DNA from 2 places in the Pseudonocardia phyllosphaerae genome. Region 1 is predicted to be linked to the other one. Evidence: predicted binding sites of a transcription regulator. Region 1 holds the regulator's gene; the other holds the start of a gene.
The links. The regulator LexA, encoded in region 1, represses DNA repair genes until DNA is damaged. The targets are predictions, from matches to a motif close to CGAACACGTGTTCG.
Positions count from the first base shown of each region.

Region 1 (5,821 bases):
CGCGCTCGCCGAAAGGCGGCGGACAGCCGGGCCGTGGTCGTGGGACACTGGATCCCACGATGACTGATGCCCGCCTGCCTTCCACCGGTGACCTCGACCTCGAGGAGCGCTCCTCGCTCCGCCGCATCACCGGGCTGTCCACCGAGCTCACCGATATCACCGAGGTCGAGTACCGGAAGCTCCAGCTCGAACGCGTCGTACTCGTCGGGGTGTGGACCGAGGGCACGGCCGAGCAGGCCGACAACTCGCTGACCGAGCTCGCCCGCCTCGCCGAGACCGCCGGGTCGACGGTGCTCGACGGGCTCGTGCAGCGCCGGACCTCGCCGGATCCGGCGACGTTCATCGGCTCGGGCAAGGTCGAGGAGCTGCGCGGCACCGTGCAGGCCACCGGCGCCGACACCGTGATCTGCGACGGCGAGCTCTCGCCCGGCCAGCTCCGCCAGCTGGAGGAGCGGCTCAAGGTCAAGGTCATCGACCGGACCGCGCTGATCCTCGACATCTTCGCCCAGCACGCCCGCTCCCGGGACGGCAAGGCCCAGGTCGAGCTGGCCCAGCTGTCCTACCTGTTGCCGCGGCTGCGTGGCTGGGGCGAGACGCTGTCCCGGCAGGTGGGTGGCCGCGCCGCGGGCGGTGTCGGTATCGGTGGCCGTGGCCCCGGTGAGACGAAGATCGAGCTGGACCGCCGCCGGATCCGCGCGCGGATGAGCAAGCTGCGCCGCGAGATCGGGGCGATGCGCCAGGTCCGCGACACCCAGCGCGGCAACCGCAGGCGCTACGACGTGCCGTCCGTGGCGATCGTCGGCTACACCAACTCCGGCAAGTCCAGCCTGCTCAACCGGCTCACCGACGCCGGTGTCCTCGTCCAGGACGCGCTGTTCGCGACCCTGGACCCGACCACGCGCAAGGCCGAGACCGAGGACGGCCGCGCCTACACCCTCACCGACACCGTCGGGTTCGTGCGGCACCTGCCGCACCAGCTCGTCGAGGCGTTCCGGTCGACGCTGGAGGAGGCCGCCCAGGCGGACCTGCTCGTGCACGTCGTCGACGGCTCGGACCCGCTGCCCGACGAGCAGATCGCCGCGGTCCGGAAGGTGCTCGTCGAGATCGGGGAGGAGTCCGGCGAGACGATGCCCCCGGAGCTCCTCGTGATCAACAAGACCGACGCCGCCGGGGATCTCGCGCTGGCCCGGCTGCGGCACGCCCAGACCGGCGCGGTGTTCGTCTCCGCGCACAGCGGCGCCGGCGTCGAGAAGCTGCGCGAGCGGATCGCCGACGAGCTGCCGCGCCCGGAGTACGAGGTCGACCTGCTGCTGCCCTACACCGAGGGTGCGCTGGTGGCACGGCTGCACCAGGAGGGCGAGGTCCTCGCCGAGGACTACGTCGGCGACGGCACCCGGCTGCGTGCCCGCGTCGGCCCGGAGCTGGGGACCGCGGTCCTGCCGTACGCGGTGGCGGGTTCCGCCCCGGCGGAGCTCTCCGGCGACACCACCGGCTCCGCGCGTACGGCCGATGCCGCCGGGCCCGTTGCCCCTGCCGACCCCGACCTTCCCGCGACGGCGGCCGGGCGCTGAGCCTCCGGCCCCGCCCCGCGGTGCCGGCCGCACTCGCCGCGTCGGTGGTGGCGGTCGCGGTGTTCGGGCCTCTGCCGGCCGCTGTCGTACCGGCGGCGGCCGTGCCGGCCCCGATGGTGCTGCCGGCCGCGGTGGGCACCGGTGCGGCGGCCGCGCCGCAACCCGGCTGCACCGTCGACGACTCCCGGCTCGACGAGCTGTCCGGCCTGGTCGTGGACCCGTCCGGTACCCAGGGGTACCGCGCGATCGTCGACGGCGGGGGTACGGCCCGGGTGTTCTCGGTCGACCCGCGCAGCTGCGCGGTCACCGGTGAGCGGACCGTGCCGGTCCCGGTGACCGACGTGGAGGACCTCGCGCTCGGGCCGGACGGCACGCTCTGGCTCGCCGACACCGGCGACAACGCCGTCCGCCGTGCCACGGTGCGGCTGGTCGGGCTGCCGGTCTCCGGCCCTCCGCGGGTCTACGACCTGCGTTACCCGGACGGCCCGCGCGACGCCGAGGCCCTGGTGGTCTCCGACGACGGCGTACCGCTGATCGTCGACAAGACCACCGGCGCCGCGGGGGTGTACCGGACGGCGGGTCCGCTGACCGCATCCGGTCGCGCCGGGAGCGCGCCGGTGCCGCTGGTCCGCGCCGCGGAGGTCGTGCTGCCCTGGTCGGAGACCGGTGGCGGTCCGCTCGGCGTCGCGGGCAGCCGTACGGTCACCGGTGGCGCGCTGTCACCGCGGGGTGCGTCCGGCCGGGTGGTCGGGCTGCGGACCTACACCGACGCGTGGCTGTTCCGGCTGCCTGCCGAGGGGCCGGCGACGGCGGACGCGCTGGTCACGGCGCTGCGTGGGGCGCCGACGCCGGTGCCACTGCCCGACGAGCCGCAGGGGGAGGCGCTCGCCCTGGATGCTCGCGGGACGCTGCACTCGGGCGGCGAGGAGCGCGGGCTCGAGCACGCGGCGATCCGGACGGTGCCCGGGGCGGTGGCCGTGGCGACCGGACCGGGCGCACCGGTGCTCGCCCAGCCGCCTGCCGCACCGGACGTCGCCGTCTCCGGCTGGTCCGCGGCCACGACCGGGGTCGCGGCCGTCACGGCGGTGGCGCTGGCCGGGATCGCCGCCATGCTGGCGCAGACGTGGTTCCGGACGCGCCGTACCCGCCCGCCCCGCTGACCGGGGGCTCAGAGCCGGCGCAGGACCGCCACGACCCGTCCGAGGATCGACGCGTCGTCGCCCGGGATGGGCTCGTAGGCGTCGTTCGCCGGCATCAGCCAGATGTGACCGTCCTTGCGGCGGAACGTCTTCACCGTCGCCTCGCCGTCGATCATCGCCGCGACGACCTCGCCCTGCTCGGCCACGGGCTGCTGCCGGACGACCACCCAGTCGCCGTCGGTGATGGCGGCGTTCACCATCGAGTCGCCCTTGACGTTGAGCAGGAAGAGGGTGCCCTCGCCGACGATCTCGCGGGGGAGTGGGAACACGTCCTGCACGGCCTGCTCGGCCAGGATCGGCCCGCCGGCCGCGATGTCACCGATGAGCGGGACGAACGCCGGCGCAGGGTGCTCGGACCGCGACGCCTCGGTGTCTGCCGAGCCGTCTGCGGAGCCGGTGTCGGGGCTGCGCACGTCGACCGCACGCGTGCGGTTCGGGTCGCGCCGCAGGAAGCCCTTGCGCTCCAGGGTCCGCAGCTGGTGGTGCACCGACGACGTGGAGGTCAGTCCCACCGCGTCGCCGATCTCGCGGACGCTCGGCGGGTAGCCGTAGCGCTCGACCCACTCGCGGATGACCTTCAGGACCTTCCGCTGCCGCGGGGTCAGCTTCGCGAGGTCCGGGTCGTGGAGCTGCCGGACCTCCGCCGACACGGCCCCCCGGGCCTCTGCGGACACGGCCCCGGCGGGCCCGCCGCGGGACCCGCCTGCCTCGTCGCCTGCCATGGAACTTCGCCTCCTCAGGTGTACCGCCTCGAACACTAGCGGTAAACGGCCCGAGCGCCAAACATTCGTTCGAACGGTGTACCGGCGTGTCGTGCCACGGTACCGGCTCCGGTGGTACAACATCGCACGAGCGTTCGATCGAACACCGGTTCGATCGATCATGTGGCCACTCCGGCCGGGGGTTCCGTACGCGGGGTCCCGGCCGGGGTGCCGCCCGCGGAGACCGGAGGTTCCGATCGGGTCCGCGGGTGCTCCCACCAGCGGAGACGTCATTCCTGTCGGTGGGCGCTGCTACACAGCTCGCACGCTCGTTCGACGACCCCGGGGAAGGGTCGCCGGCCGGGCCCACGTCGACGCCCGGCCGGGCGACCGACGGCGACACGGCCGCCCGTCCCCGGGCGGCGGCCGGAGACCAGCAGGAGGAGACATGCCGGAGCTCGAGGTGAGTCGGTGGGCCGGTGGCCGGTCCGCGGAGCGGGTCGCCGGTCGGCGCACACGAGCACGGGTGCGGCCGTGCGGCGGGGCCGCCGGCCGTGCGGGCCGTGGCCTCGCCGCGCAGCGGGCGTCCACCGGGCTGCGCTCGGTGAGCTGCCCGGACGCGCCCGTCGCGGCGCCGTGGGGCGTGCCGCGGACCGCCGGGCCGGCGCCGGGTGTGCCTGCGTCGCAGGTCCCCGAGGGGGCGTCGCAGGGGCGGGGTGCGGTTGTCACCCCGCTGCGTCCGGTGCCGCCCCGGCGTCCGCTCGGTTCGGACCGGCACCCCGCGGGCCGTGCGCTGCACGCGTCGCGTGCCGATGGCTCGGCGGGCGTGGCCGTCCCGGCGGTGCCGGTGGGGCCACCGGTGCTGCGTGCGGTGCGACCGGCCGGGCGGGCCTGTGTGGCGCGGCCGCGCCTGCGTCCGGTGTCGCGGCGGGCGGCCGGCCGCGGTGAGCGGGTCCTGGTCGGGGTGGCGACCGCGCTGGCCTCGGCCACGGCTGTCGTCGTGCTCGGCCTGCTCGGCGACTCCGCGCACGGCTGGAACACCGCCGCGGCGCACGACGTGCCGGGTGCGCCCGCGGCGAGCGTGCTCGACGGTCGCTGAGGCGCTGCGGGCCGCTGCCGGGGCCGTGCCCGGGCCTCTCGCAGGCGGCGCGCGGGGCCGCGACACGCCGGTGCCGCCCGGCGCGGTCGTGCCGCATGTCCCCGACGGGGGACGCCGCCCGGCGCGACCGGACGCGGACGTCCGGCGGTCGGTCCGGCGGGGCCTCCCGGTCTGATCAGCGGATATGCACGTGTCCATGATCGACCGGGCCCGGCCGGGCCTCGGACACGGTGTGCGAGGCTGCTCCGCACGATCGGGCGAAGCCGTGATGTGGGGTTGCCCGGCGATGGTGGCCCCTACATGTGGGGGTTACAGTGGTGTCGTTCGCCCAGAGATGGGGAGTGGACCACGCAACAGACCGGTGACCGGTCGCCGTCGGGGAAAGGGGTGCGCGCGCTGTGAAGTGCCCGTTCTGCCGCTGCCCGGACTCCCGCGTCATCGACTCGCGGACCACCGAGGACGGGACCTGCACCCGCCGTCGCCGGTCCTGCACCTCCTGCCAGCGGCGGTTCACCACGGTCGAGGAGGCCGTGCTCGCCGTCGTCAAGCGCAGCGGGGTGACCGAACCCTTCAGCCGGCACAAGGTCGTCGGCGGGGTGCGGCGCGCGTGCCAGGGCAGGCCGGTCGACGAGGACGACCTGCAGCAGCTCGCGCACAAGGTCGAGGAGGCGGTGCGCGCCAACGGTGCGGCCGAGATCCCCAGCCACGAGGTCGGCCTGGCGATCCTGGGCCCGCTGCGGGAGCTCGACGAGGTCGCCTACCTGAGGTTCGCGAGCGTCTACCGGTCGTTCTCGTCCATCGAGGACTTCGAGAAGGAGATCGCCGACCTGCGTTCGGCGGCTGCCGGGGAAGCAGCCGACGACGAGGCCGGCCCACCCGACGGCTGACCGTGGCCCCGCCCGCCGTGCGTGACGCACCCGCGGGCGAGGTCACACGAGCAGGACGGGGGAGCGGGTGGCGCACGTCGCCGCCCGTCGTCCGCGCACCCCAGCGCGCGGACACAACACGACATGTCGGATGTGCGGAGGAAGTTCATGACCGAGACCGTCGGGGGCCCGACCACCGGAGCGGACGGCGCGGACGCGCCGGCGAAGACCGCGCGCAACCGGGGCAAGGCCGGCGCCAAGCGCCGCGGCCTGCCCGTGCAGCGCGTCTTCACCACCGAGGGCGTCCACCCCTACGACGAGGTGGAGTGGGAGCGCCGCGACGTCGTCATGACGAACTGGCGCGACGGGACGGTCAACTTCGAGC
Region 1 is NZ_JBKGXS010000014.1:61,312-67,132, forward strand. It holds gene hflX (GTPase HflX) at 60-1,571, shown strand; gene ACLE50_RS21850 (SdiA-regulated/phytase-like domain-containing protein) at 1,673-2,731, shown strand; gene lexA (transcriptional repressor LexA) at 2,740-3,492, opposite strand; gene ACLE50_RS21860 (hypothetical protein) at 3,920-4,570, shown strand; gene nrdR (transcriptional regulator NrdR) at 4,969-5,457, shown strand; gene ACLE50_RS21870 (vitamin B12-dependent ribonucleotide reductase) at 5,605-5,821, shown strand, end outside.

Region 2 (5,821 bases), on a different contig from region 1:
GATCGGCGTGGGGTGACGAGTGGGGCAGCGAGGTCCCCGAGGTCGACGACGAGCTGGTCGACGAGATCGACCCCTGCACGCCGCCGCGCGGCATCGACCTCTCGGCGGTGCAGCAGTCCCCGGACGCGGCAGCCACGGACCCCGCCGGTTCCGGGCAGAGCCACGATCAGGGTCGTGAGCAGAGCCGTGAGCACGGCCCCGGCCACGAGAACGGCTCCCGCCGCGAGAACGGTGCCGGCCGTGAGAACAGTGCCGGCCGTGAGAACGGTGCCGGCCACGAGAACGGCCCGGGTGCCCGGGTCGCCGAGCCGCCGGCGCCGCGCGCTGCGGGCCCGGGTGAGAAGCCGTCCCGCGCCGGCACGGGGGACGTCGGGCCGGACGACACCGGCCTCTACCACCCCGGCGGCTCCGCGGAGCCGTGGTGGAACACCTCCGTCCCCGACGACGACACCGGCGTCCTCTGGCGGCGCCCCGAGGCCGGTCCGGCCCCGGAGGACGCCCCGGCCTGGGCCGGTCCGCCCCGCAACGGGCGCCCGCGCGCACAGAACGGCGCCCCGCAGCAGGACACCCCGTCGGACTCGCACACTCCGGCGGACGGGCACACCCCGGAGCAGGGCGGACCGGTGAACGGCGCCGTGCCGCAGGACACCTCCGGGCACGGTCCCGCCCCGTACGACCCCGCCCCGTACGACCCGGCCCGGGACGACTCGTCGAGGCAGGATTCCGCCGGGCACGACCAGGCCCTGGGCGCCGGCGGCGTGTCCGCGGGTGCGGCGACGACCCTGGGCGCCGCAGCCGGTGGTGGCGCGGTCGCCGCGGGAGCGGCAGCACGCGGGACCGGTGACCCCGCGGGGCCCGACGCCCCTGCCCCGGAGGCCGCGGACCAGGCACCGGAGCAGTCTCCGCGCACCCGTCGTTCCGGCTGGAACACCGACGGCACCCCGCGTACACCTCCGGCGCCGCGCCCGCGCCGCACGACGCCGCCGGAGGCCCCGGAACCCCGATCCGCCCAGCACCGCCGCGGCGACGACCCGCACGCCCACGGCCTGGACCTCGCACGGTCCCGGCACCCGCACAACGCCCGCCGCGTCCCGCAGAGCGGCTGGCGCCGGTTCGTCTACGTGCTCACCCGCGGTCTGTGGAACCCGGGCGAGAGTCCCGCCGAGCTGCACCTGCGGGAGCTGGAGACGCGGGTCAAGCGGCCGCTGCCGACGTCGTACAAGATCGCGATGCTGAGCCTCAAGGGTGGCGTCGGGAAGACGACCGTCACCGCCACCCTGGGCGCGACGTTCGCCGCGCACCGGGGTGACCGGGTCGTCGCGGTCGACGCGAACCCCGACCGTGGCACGCTGAGCCAGAAGATCCCGCTGGAGACCACGGCGACCGTGCGTCACCTGCTGCGCGACGCTCCGCAGGTCCGCCGCTACACCGACGTCCGCGCCTACACCTCGCAGGGCGCGTCCAGGCTCGAGGTGCTGGCCAGCGAGCAGGACCCGGCCGTGTCAGAGGCGTTCAGCGAGGAGGACTACCGGCAGGCCCTCGACCTGCTCGAACACTTCTACAGCCTGGTGCTCACCGACTGCGGCACCGGCCTGATGCACTCCGCGATGTACGGGGTGCTGGGGCTGGCCGACCAGATCGTGATCGTCTCGTCGGGCTCGATCGACGGGGCGCGCAGCGCGTCGGCGACGCTGGACTGGCTGGACGCGCACGGCTACACGGCGCTGGTGCGCAACGCCGTCGTCGTCATCAACTCGGTGTTCCGGCGAGCCGGCGGCGGGGTCGACCTGGACCGCGTCGCGGAGCACTTCGCCGGGCGCTGCCGGGCGGTCGTGCGGGTGCCGTTCGACCCGCACCTGGAGGAGGGGGCGGAGATCGACCTCGACAGCCTCGAAGAGCCGACCCGTGCCGCGCTGCTGGAGCTGGCCGCGTCGGTGGCGGACGGGTTCCCGGTCTGAGGAGACCCGCCGGGCCGGGTGTCAGCCGCGCGGCTCCGGCGGCTCGTCCTGGTTGCGGACCCGCTCGCCGAGCTCGCGCAGGAACTCCGGGTCGTCGTCCGGGCCGGTGGCGCGGGGGCGCTCGGCGCGCTGACCCGAGGTGGGCCACGGGAGGTCCGGGCGGTACGAGGAGGCCTCCGAGGACATCTGCTCGGTCCGCAGCGTGCGAACCAGCAGTACGGCGACGACGGCGGCACCCACCAGCAAGATCAAGAACAACATCAGGCCACCTCCGCGGCCCAGACTAGCGAAGGTCACCCGTCGGGCGGGTGACGAACGGCCCGTCCCGCACGATCGTGGCGGTGACGGGCCGTCGGTGCGGCGCCGTACGACGACGCCGCGAGAGCGGTACCGAGGGTGGGCTCAGCGCATCTCGGGGGAGGCCTCGCTGGTCAGGTCGGCGAGCAGGCCGCGGACCTCGGACTCGCGGAACCGGCGGTGCCCGCCCGGGGTGCGGATGGAGCCGATCCGGCCGGCCGACGCCCAGCGGGTGACGGTCTTCGGGTCGACCCGGAACAGCGTGGCCACCTCGCCCGGGGTCAGCAGTCGCTCGGGGGCCTGCGTCGGAGCTGCCATTGGTGGTCCTCCAGGAAGTGCAGCGCGGTGGTGCCGGTGCCGCGCGGAGCGGTTGTCGCGCGGGGCGGTGCATCGCTCCGCGTTCCGGGCCATCGTGACACCACAGACCCCAGGTACTCGAACGGTTGTCCGGAGGTAAAGGGTTCTTAAAGGGCAAAACCGGCGAGCTGGCCGAACCGGACAACCGGGGAGGCATCGGGGCGATCTCGCGGCGCCGACCTGCAGATCTTCGACCGTACGCCGGGTGGCCTGCTCCGACCGTAGCAACGTCGCAGTGCTCCGGGGTGCGGCCCGCGGCCGCGTGTCCCGTCCGAAGGTAAAGGCTCCTGGGTGACGGGCCGCCGGTCCGGACGGCCCGCGCGCACCGGTCCGTACCCTGGTGGCATGTCCGCTCCGACCCCGCCGCAGGCTGCGGCCCGTGCCCGCTCGCGTGAGCCCGGGCTCGCCGCAGCGGTCGCGCTCTACACCCTGGCCCGGGTCGCGCTGGTCGCGGTCATCGCGCTCGTCCTGGTGCTCGCCGGGGTGCCGGCGCTGGTCGCGCTGCTCGTCGCGCTCGTCGTCGCGTTGCCGCTGTCGATGGTGCTCTTCCGCGGCCTGCGGGCGCGGATGGAGACGGCCGTCGCACAGGCCACGGCCCGGCGCTCGGCCGAGCGGGCGTCGCTGCGGGCCCAGCTGCGTGGCGACGCCGAGCCATCGGCCGGCACGTCGCCCGATGGTGCGGCCGGCTCCTCGGGTGAAGGTTCCGCGCCCGCCTCAGCCGAGGGCGAGACCGACGCCGGTGAGCACCGACCAGGCCAGTAGCAGCAGGCCGGTGTCGCGCAGGACCGGGATCAGTGCCGGGCCCTCCGCGCCGCCGAGCACGGTCCGCACCGGACGGACTGCCACCGGGATCGCGAGCAGGGCCAGCAGCGCCCCGATCCGGTCGAACGAGGCCCCCACCGCCAGCACGAACGGCACCGCCGCGAGCAGCAGGTAGAGCGTGCGGGTGCCGCGCTCGCCCAGCCGTACGGCCAGGGTCCGCTTCCCGACGACGCGGTCGCCGGGGATGTCGCGCAGGTTGTTCGCGACGAGCACGGCGCAGCACAGGAGCCCGACGCCGACCGCGCCGGCGACCGCCTCGGCATCGACCGTCCCGGCCTGGGTGAGCATCGTGCCGAGTACGGCGACGGGGCCGAAGAACACGAACACCGCGACCTCGCCGAGGCCGGCGTAGCCGTAGGGGCGTGCGCCGCCGGTGTAGTACCAGGCACCGACGATGCAGACCGCGCCGACGGCGATCAGCCACCACTGCCCGGACAGTGCCGTCAGTACGAGCCCGGCGACGGCGGCGACCCCGAAGCAGCCGAACGCGGCGTACTTCACCAGCGACGGCGACGCGGCGCGGGAGCCGACCAGTCGCTGCGGCCCGACGCGGTCGTCGTCGGTGCCGCGGATGCCGTCGGAGTAGTCGTTCGCGAAGTTGACGCCGATCACCAGCGCGACCGCGACGACGAGCGCGAGCAGTGCGGCTCCGGGGGCGACGACGCCGGCGCCGATCGCGGCGCCGGTTCCGACGAGTACGGGTGAGATCGCGGTGGGGAGGGTGCGCGGACGCGCCCCCTCGACCCACTCCGCCAGGGTGGCCACGCCCTCGAATCTAGCTCGCGGGGCGGTGTGTCCGGGCACACGCCGCCGCACCAGGTGCGACGACGTGTGCCCGGCTCGGGGGCGAAATGGGTGGTCAGGAGGCGCTGGACTGGGCGCGCTGCGCCGAACCCGGCTGGATCCGCGGGGCCGCCTGCTGCTCGCCGGCGGGGGTGTTCGCGGGGGACTGCGCGGGGCTCGTCGCGGGTGCCGGAGCAGCCGTCGCCGGAGCCGGTGCCGGAGCCGGAGTGGCGGAAGCCGCCGGGGCCGGAGTGGCGGAAGTCGCCGGGGCCGGGGCGGCCGCACCGCAGGCCGGCAGGTCGGCGGGCAGCTCGCGGACCGCGGAGGCCCGGACGTACTGCTTGTCGCCGATCTGTACGTAGCGCTGCGCCCCGGTGCCCTGCACGCACTCCAGCGGCACGTCCGCGGAGTCCGCCGCCATCCCGACGACCGATGCCCCGGTCCTCGGTGCGGACAGGATCGGCACGTCCGGCGAGCCCTCGGCGCGAATCGCCGACAGCCGCCGGCTCCCCGTCCAGAGGTAGTCGACCTGGACCTGGGAGTTGTTCTTCAGCCCCAGCGCGTCCCAGAAGATCCCGTCACCGAGGTCGATGCCGGCCGGGTTGGCGGGCTTGCGGCCGAACTGGTCGCGGCCGCCGTTGTGCCCGTCGCGGTAGGCGGCGGAGGCCTGCGGCATGCCCTGCGGCAGGTCGGCGAAGCGCTCGCGCGTGCGGCCCGCGTTCCAGTAGTCGTCCTGGGTGTTCCACGGCCCGATGTCCCAGACCGGGGCGAACGCGCAGCGTCCGTTCGGGGCGCAGATCTTGACCGAGTAGTCGCTCTTGCCGTCGGCGGAGAGCGCGCGGCGCGAGGGCAGCGCGACGAAGCGGTCCCGATCGGTGATCCGGTGTCCGTTGGCGGTGGTGCCGCCGACGAGGCCCTCGCGGGTGGCGAAGACCGAGAAGCTTCGTGACGCCGACTCGGTGTCGGGCACCGCCTCGGCCAGCGAGGCGGGGGCGGCGCTCAGCGTCACCGAGTGCACCGTCGGCGCGGGGCCGCCGGTCGAGGTCAGCACCAGCCGGCCCTGCACCTCGCGCGACGCGACGGGCAGCTCGGCCCGCGCCGGGCTCGCCGGGCCGGTGGAGGCCGCGGGGATCCACTCGGTCCAGGCACCGTCGGCGCGGCGGCCGCGGACGTCGACCGTGGCGGTGGAGCCGGGCGGCAGGTCGGCGTCGAGCGTGGAGTCGATCTCGCGGGTCGGTGCGTCGAGGTCGCGGGCGGGCAGCGTCAGCAGGCCGGTCGGCACGACGTTGGACGGGTCGGCCGAGCTCTCGGTGTCCCCGTTGGCGTCCGAGGCCGGCGCGCCGTGCGCGGTGCCCCGGTCGAACCGGGCGGAGCCGTCACCGACGACGATCCCGGTCCCCTCGCCCTTCGCCAGGTCCGGCTGCCAGGTGGTGTCCGGCTCGGCGGCACCCGCCACCGGAACCACCGCGGCCGCACAGAGTGCACCGGTCGCGGCCAGCAGGCCGATGCCCCGCAGACCGGCCCGCGTCATCCTGCGCATCTCCACAACCCCCGCGCTCGCTGTGACTCGTGTGACGACTGCGATTCAGGAGAACCGTGTGTCG
Region 2 is NZ_JBKGXS010000001.1:571,352-577,172, forward strand. It holds gene ACLE50_RS02685 (nucleotide-binding protein) at 1-1,958, shown strand, start outside; gene ACLE50_RS02690 (hypothetical protein) at 1,980-2,219, opposite strand; gene ACLE50_RS02695 (BldC family transcriptional regulator) at 2,361-2,573, opposite strand; gene ACLE50_RS02700 (DUF4229 domain-containing protein) at 2,958-3,374, shown strand; gene ACLE50_RS02705 (1,4-dihydroxy-2-naphthoate polyprenyltransferase) at 3,327-4,199, opposite strand; gene ACLE50_RS02710 (hypothetical protein) at 4,294-5,757, opposite strand.
Region 2: a site for LexA is predicted at 2,692-2,705, ahead of ACLE50_RS02695 (BldC family transcriptional regulator). Genes of this name have one in related genera too.